2 regions of the Priestia sp. J2 genome follow, and region 2 is predicted to be linked to the other one. Evidence: riboswitches for the same ligand, from Rfam matches in the RefSeq annotation. Region 2 holds a riboswitch; the other holds the start of a gene.

Evidence for each region. A riboswitch is a leader RNA that binds a small molecule or an ion and turns the genes downstream of it on or off. The one in region 2 is predicted to bind cobalamin.
Region 1: another riboswitch for cobalamin. It lies ahead of metE (5-methyltetrahydropteroyltriglutamate--homocysteine S-methyltransferase); the one in region 2 lies ahead of LJY09_RS01665 (HoxN/HupN/NixA family nickel/cobalt transporter).

What each region holds. Positions count from the first base shown of each region.
Region 1 is NZ_CP086208.1:3,425,648-3,429,571, forward strand. Features, by position in the region: gene LJY09_RS17700 (acetate uptake transporter) at 1-60, opposite strand, end outside; gene metE (5-methyltetrahydropteroyltriglutamate--homocysteine S-methyltransferase) at 203-2,497, opposite strand; cobalamin riboswitch at 2,647-2,836, opposite strand; SAM riboswitch class I at 2,916-3,026, opposite strand; gene LJY09_RS17710 (hypothetical protein) at 3,107-3,358, opposite strand; gene LJY09_RS17715 (hypothetical protein) at 3,617-3,787, opposite strand.
Region 2 is NZ_CP086208.1:305,374-309,297, reverse strand. Features, by position in the region: gene LJY09_RS01670 (M20 family metallopeptidase) at 1-982, opposite strand, end outside; gene LJY09_RS01665 (HoxN/HupN/NixA family nickel/cobalt transporter) at 1,214-2,011, opposite strand; cobalamin riboswitch at 2,144-2,327, opposite strand; gene LJY09_RS01660 (organic hydroperoxide resistance protein) at 2,433-2,852, opposite strand; gene LJY09_RS01655 (undecaprenyl-diphosphatase) at 3,004-3,597, opposite strand; gene LJY09_RS01650 (response regulator transcription factor) at 3,788-3,924, shown strand, end outside.

The DNA.
Region 1 (3,924 bases), 1.9 Mb from region 2:
GCCTAGCGCTGATGGATCCGCTGTTACAATTTTAACGTGCTGCGTGCTGTTGTTACTCATGTTGTACCTCCCTGATTTTAAAAACACCTTTAAAAAGATACAAAAATCTACGGGAAGTGTCAATGGATATTTTTGGCCTTTAAAAAACCTATAAGACCAAGCAGTGTAGCGTTTACAGTGCTTGGTCTTTACTTTCTTGTTATTAAACGTTTTGTAATAAATTTTGTCTTGTTTGTTTTGCAGACTCAACCATCACTTTTAAAGCTTCAACCGTCTCGCTGATTCCTCTTGTTTTAAGGCCGCAGTCGGGATTAATCCAAAACAGTGCAGGGTCAAGCACCTTCAGAGCTCGGTCAATGTTTCGTGTCAGCTCTTCAAGCTTCGGTACGCGCGGACTGTGGATATCATATACGCCAAGTCCAATTCCCTGGTTATACGTATGTTTTTCAAACGCATAAATTAATTCACCGTGGCTTTTGGACGTTTCAATGGAAATCACGTCGGCATCAAGCGCTTTGATCGCATCAATAATCTCTTCGAACTCTGAATAGCACATATGCGTGTGAATTTGCGTCTCGTTTTGCACCGATACCGTGGCTAGTTTGAACGCATACACCGCCGCGTTCAAGTAGCTTTCCCAGTTTTCTCGTTTTAACGGCAGTCCTTCACGCAGCGCCGGTTCATCTACTTGAATCATTGAGATGCCCTGACTTTCAAGTGCTTCCACTTCTTTTCTAAGAGCAAGCGCAATTTGATTGGCCACGTCGTAGCGTGAGATATCATCACGTACAAACGACCAGTTTAAAATTGTAATTGGCCCCGTCAGCATTCCTTTAACAGGCTTATTGGTTAGAGACTGTGCGTAGACCGTTTCTTTGATTGTCATCGCCTGCTCGTACGAGACATCTCCGTAAATAAGCGGCGGCTTCACGCAGCGAGAACCGTATGATTGCACCCAGCCAAACTTCGTAAACTGAAAACCTCCTAATTTTTCACCGAAGTATTCAACCATGTCCGTGCGCTCAAACTCTCCGTGCACAAGGACATCTAAGCCGATGTTTTCTTGAATTTCAATCCATTTTTTGATTTCAGCGTTAATGTACGCTTCATATGCTTCATCGCTTAACTCTCCTTTACGCCACTTCAGACGCTCTTTTCGCACTTCTTTTGTTTGCGGAAAGCTTCCAATTGTTGTCGTTGGAAGAAGCGGCAGTTGAAATGCTTCTTGCTGAACGCGTTGACGTACGTCAAACGGCGCTTGGCGCTCCGCTTTATAGCTGTGCAGCTGCTTCAGCTCTTTTTGAACGTCTTGATGGTTTCGAAAAGATGATCCATTTAATGCTTGAATCGCTTGTTTGCTTACACTTATTTCTTTTTCAATTGCTTCTTTTCCTTGCTGCACCGCTTTTGTTAAAAGCGTGATTTCCTTCAGCTTTTCATCTGCAAAAGACAGCGCGTTTTTTAGAATTGGCTCAATGGTTTTTTCGCTTTTCACCGTGACAGGAACATGTAATAAACTTGATGAAGGCTGCAGAATCAAACGGTCTTTTGATACAGCTTCTTCAATTTCACTGATTGTTAAAAGCTGTTCGTCCAAGTTTTCACGCCAAATGTTTCGTCCGTCAATCACTCCTGCTGCCAGCACTTTATCAGTTGGAAAACCATATTTATTAAGCGCCGTGAGATTTTCGCCTCGGTCATGTACAAAATCCAATCCAATTCCGTGAACAGGAAGAGCAACTACTTCTTTATAGTAATCTACGCTGTCAAAGTACGTCTGCAAAATGACTTTTACATTCGGTGCTGCTTTTTTCAAAGCTTCATAGACTTCTTTATACAGTGCCAGGTCTTCTTTTGATAGCGTTGTAGCTAAAATCGGCTCATCTATTTGTACCCACTCGACCCCTTCTGCCTCCAGCTCCGCTAAGATTGTTGCATAAAGAGGAACAAACTGTTCAACTACTTTTTTAAACTCACTTTTTTTATATCCTTTTGACAGCTTCACAAATGTTACTGGACCTAAAATAACGGGTTTGCCTTTGATATTCAGCTTTTGTTTTGCTTCTTTGTAAAATTGAAGCGGACGATTTTCTACAAGGGCAGGCGTACATTCGTCAAGCTCTGGTACGATATAGTGATAATTTGTGTTAAACCATTTTGTCATCGTAGAGGCTACCGCACCTTTTGTTCCTCGGGCGATGTCAAAATACGTTTCAAGGGATACCGGGCCTCCGTTATATTCAAAGCGCTTTGGCACCAAACCAAACATAGCGGCTGTATCTAACACGTGATCGTATAAGCTAAAATCGCCGACTGGAATTAATTCAATTCCTGCGTCACGCTGTTTTTTCAGATGCCCAAGACGAAGAGCTTCAATTTCCTGAAGAAAGATATCTTTCTCTATCTTTCCTGCCCAAAACTGCTCAAGCGCTTTTTTCCATTCTCGTTTTTCACCAATTCTTGGATAACCTACATTTGAACTTTTTACACTGCTCATTTTTTCCACTCCCTATATATTTTTTTATCGCTAAACTAAAAAATCTCCCTTTTCGAAATGAAAAGAGAGATGATACGCATACTTAACTAAAGTTGAGATAGCCTGTTTTTCTCAACACGTATTCCTCACTCCTCTCTATATCCCGTAGAGCTTAAGTGCATACAACAGGCAGGTCTCCTGACTTAGGTTCATCGCTTCCTATCCCTTCCCATTTCAACATGAAACAGTGGTTAATAAGTTGCTCCCCATTACAGTGGCGGGACCGCGCCGGCTTTTCACCGGTCTTCCCTTTTAAGCTGCGTACATTCGTTACACAGCACCTGATGCATTTCTATGAAATTGTTCATTCAAAACATATTCACATAAAATAAAAAGCCTCTCTATCATGAATAGAGAGGCATAGTATCTATGAAATCCTCTCTTATTTTTCAAAGCTGTACGCTTTGCAGGATGTAGCACCTTTTTAACAAGATTGTTAAATGGTTGCCGGGCTTCACAGGGCCAGTCCCTCCGCCTCTCTCAATAAGAGTTTTAATTGTTTATAATATTTTGAATGTAGAGTCATCTTAACACCTTACATTTATGTTGTCAAAAGAAATTTCAAAAAAATTAGTTTTCAGGAGGCGTTGACGCTAATTTTTGCCTTAATAATTTGTAATCATCTTTTCGATGTGTTTCGATCAAGTCTTTTGCTCCTTGATGATACCCTGAAGAATAGATGTACTCTACCGCCGTTTCGATAAGCATTCTCTTTTCTTCCGCACATTCTCGGTCCATTAAAGGGAACAGTCTACCTAAAAGGTCATTTAAATCTTCCTTAATAAAACGATTGAGTCCTTCTTGCATCTTTTCGTTTGCCATGATAGCTCCTCCATTTGCTGTGTATGTTTTAAGCCTCTATAAACACGCATTTCACTGTGAATGTTAAGATAAAGTTAAGTCATTAAACAGTATATCAAGTGAATATTTTTCTTCAATTACATATGTAATACAAATATATGACAAATATAGAGAATATATCATCATTCACTATCTATTATAACGCTTGACTGGGCCTTCTGCTACAAGGTTTCGTACGGTTTTCCAAAAGAGGTTGAGACATAACCAAGTGAATCCAATCTAAAGGCAAATGGGATACATGAGCTGAATCGCTTGTGACACAGCAGTTGATTTCCGTACAAGACTTCGCTTTCCGCGGGCGGTCGCTGAGCCTCCTCGTCGCATAAGCTCCTGTGGGGTCTCACGTGTTCCGCTTTTCCCGCAGGAGTCTTCGTCTTGTGCTCCAATCACCTGCTAGAAAGACCTATACACATGAAATCTACGTTTACCCTAATAAAAAAATGAACCACTAATCAAGATGCTTGATTAGTGGTTCATTTTTCATTTCGCCTAAAACCCTTTTTTCCCAGCCTCTTTTTTTTGAACCT
Region 2 (3,924 bases):
TCATACCCAGTTTGGCCGCAATTGACTGAGCGCATTCAAATAACTCTTCCGTTTGTTTAGACTTAACCATTGGAGGACGATTCATGCCTCCTGTTACTTCAATCTTAATCCCTTTTAAAATGGGCGTTAAATTCAAAATAATATCCGTCATACGTTTTGCTTCTTCTTCTGTAGAAACACGTAAATCCACGTGCGCTTCTGCATATTCCGGCACTACATTTGTACCGCTGCCTCCGGTAAATGTCCCAACGTTCACCGTTGTACCTTTTTCATAATCGGTTAAGCTCTGCAGAAAAATCACTTGGCGCGCTAGCTCTTCAATAGCATTGATTCCTTCTTTGTGGTGATTACCAGCGTGGGCTGCTCGTCCCCACACCTTTACGGTGAAAATCCCCGCTCCTTTGCGCGACGTTTTTAACGCACCTGAACCCGCCACCGCAGGTTCTGCTACTAGCACTGCTTCACTTCTTTGTGCTTCTTCTTCTATATATTTTTTAGAGGAAATTGATCCAATCTCTTCATCTGAATTGCAAAAAAACACAATTTTTTTATCCAGCGATAAGCCAAGCTCTTGAATCGCTTTAATCGCCCATATAGATTGTATAATGCCGCCTTTCATATCTAAAATTCCCGGACCATAAAGCTTGTTTCCTTCTGTTCTTAGACTCAGCCTTCCCTTTTCCCATACCGTGTCAAAGTGACCGATAATTAAAAGCTGCTTCTCTCCTTCTCCAATCGTAAATTTCAAGTGGTTTCCTACTTCTTTTTCTTCTATGATTTCATACCCTACGCCTAAACGCTTCTGAAACAGCTGCGTTAAATACATTCCACACTGATCCACTAACTCTTTACTGTAGGACGGTGATTCTTTTTTCACAAATCCAACTAAATCTTCGAGCATCTCTTGTTCATGTTCTTTTAAATAACTAAATACGCTTTGTTCTACCATTACCTGACTCAAATCAATTCCTCCTCCAAACAACCCCTGCTGCTTGTGCATTCATTGCTTTTATTTATCGTACGTATGAGTATGTTCTACGTTTCACATAACGACCTTAAATTATCCTTAATTATAATGGTTTTCAGACAATTTTCCATCCTTAAAATACAGATAATACTTTAACTTATTCATAACCGACCGAAAATAGCCATAAACTTCAACAAATTTATACAAAAAAGCTTCAATCTTCAACAGATTAAAGCTTTCATTTTATTAATTGACATTTATTTTGATATTTTTCCCTTTTGACTTCACACTTACAAATACAAACATAGACACTAAAAAAATAAACAAAATAACGCCAACCATTTCAAAGTTTACTTCGGCCCATGGATTAAAGAAAGTGAATGCTAAGTAGAAGGACACCCCATATGCGAGGATAACAATAACCCAGCCCATCAAGCGGGAAGCAGATTGCCCAAACTTACTCGATTCATTCACCATTTTATGTACAATCAGTGAATCGATTGTATCTGTCAGCATCATACCAAACATAAATACTAGTCCTAATAAAAGCGGCGTATATTTGCCTGCGTTCCCTACAGCTAGAGACCACACGGCCGTTTGACTGACCGTTTCAGCTGCTAGGGCAAACAGCGCTCCTACAAGAATAATTAAAAAAGGATTCGTTGTTCCTTTTGCGATTTTCGGAATAAACTTCCCTTTTAACCCGCTCACCTGAAACTCTTCTTCTTTGTTTTTAGTTCGAAGCAAATGATATGTGTTTAATGTCCCAATCAGAAAGAGAGAGATGATAGATACCCAAGATGCAAAATGATCGAAATATGCTGGAAACGTAAAATTCTTCATCACTACGCCCAGCACCCCGGCCGTGACGGCCACCATTCCTCCATGACCGAGTGAAAACAGCGTTCCGACCCACGGGGCAAAACGGCTGCCCATTCGCCAATTATATCGGGTCTGGCCATCAATAAAAGCTAAGTGATCTGCATCTAATCCGTGCCTGATTCCTAATAAAAAGACAAGTAAAAAAACTGATAAACCTTCCATTTCCTACACTCCTTTTTTTAAAATAAAACGTAAAAAAGCCTCAATTCTATAGAAATTGAGGATGTGTCGGCATATGAAAATAAACAGTAATTGCTCACTGCGTACCTTGATACACCGCCTCTTTCCTAGAAGAGTCAAGTGTACAGAATAGGTAGGTCTCCTGGCTTGAGATCATCATTTTCTACCGCCTTCCCCGTTTTGAGTGACGATAAGATAGAAAACTCCCTGCTTACAGTGGCTGGACCGCTCGAGATTTGCACTCGATTCCCTGTTACCTCTTACGCTATGTAAGAGCACCTAAACTGTGCGAATGATTCATTTTCTTCCTCATTATACTAGTACTCCTTACAAATGAATAGAGAAAATTCAAATAAAAAAGCCCTGCTAAGCTTTACATGCTTAACAGGGCTTTTTAAAGCAATTAAACTACTTCTACCGTTACGTCTACGTTGCCGCTGATTGCTTTTGAATACGGGCAGTATGAGTGGGCTAGGTCTACATATTTTTTAGCTGTTTCTAAATCTAAGCCTTCGATATGAGCTTCAAGCGCTACAGCAATTTTTACTCCTTGATCAGCTTTATCTGGAAGCAGCTGAACCGTAGCTTTTACTTCACTGCTTTTAATTTCTACGTTATGTTTTTTCAACATAAATTCTAACGCACTGTTGAAACAAGCACTGTATCCAGCTGCAAATAGCTGCTCTGGGTTTGTTGCTGTTGTTGCTTCTCCACCAAGCGCTGGAGGTGTTGCAACGTCTAAATTAAAGATATTATCTAAAGAATGAACTTCTCCTGTTCTTCCACCTGTGTTAACGACTGTCGTTTCATATAAAGCTTTCATGTATAAATCTCTCCTCTTTTTTAGTAATTTTATTAAAATTTTTTATTTATCGTTTCTGCAATTTAATTGTACACAATTTAATTTTAAAAAACAAGTGTTAAATACATTAAAAATTTCCCAATAAAAAAAGCCGCGTATATGCGACTTTTTCTTAATAATATTGAGACTGTTCGTCATAAGCTGATTTTCGAAAAATAGACAAGTTGGTAATAGCCCTCATCAGTTTCGTATTAAAAATAACATAATGAATAAACAGCGCCAGCACGCAGCCTAGAATAGCTCCTGTTAACACATCGAATGGATAGTGAACGCCAACCCATACGCGTGAAAATGCAATGAGTGCACCCATGACAACCCACATGCGCCCTGAACGTTTGAAATGCAGCCAGATGGTAAAAGTGATAACTAATGCAGATGTAGCATGATCGCTTGGAAATGAAGAATTCGCGGCGTGATCAATAAGCTGATTCACGTGGTGAGAGATAAACGGACGATCTCGATAAGCAAATAAACTAATCACTTTATTGATAATGACTCCTGTGGCACAAGCACATAAAGCTTGAAATGCTACAACACGGCTGCCGTTTTTATTAATAAGTAAAAACAAGCCGAGTAAAACAATAAGTACATACTGGGCATAATCTGCAAAGAATACCATTAGCGAATCTACAAACTTCACATGCGAGGCATACTGATTCACCGCATGGAAAATGGTATAGTCTACTGAATTAATAGCTGATAACATAATCGAAATCCTTTCTTATTTTTAAATGTCATTAGCTATCTTATCAGTTTCTTGGGAAAATGAACATTATTTCTCGGGCTATTATTGATATATTTAGTAAATAACCATTGATTTCCTTATCATTTATACACCCCGAATCTCTCCATGCTATAATGTACGCAACTATACATAGACACAAGGGGGAATTTTTTTGAGTAAAGGCAGAATTTTAATTGTAGAAGATGAACGCAAAATTGCTCGTTTGATTCAGCTCGAGCTTGAACACGAAGGGTACGAAACGGGCATGGCTTATACAGGGACAGAAGGATTGGCAGAGTTTCAAGCACA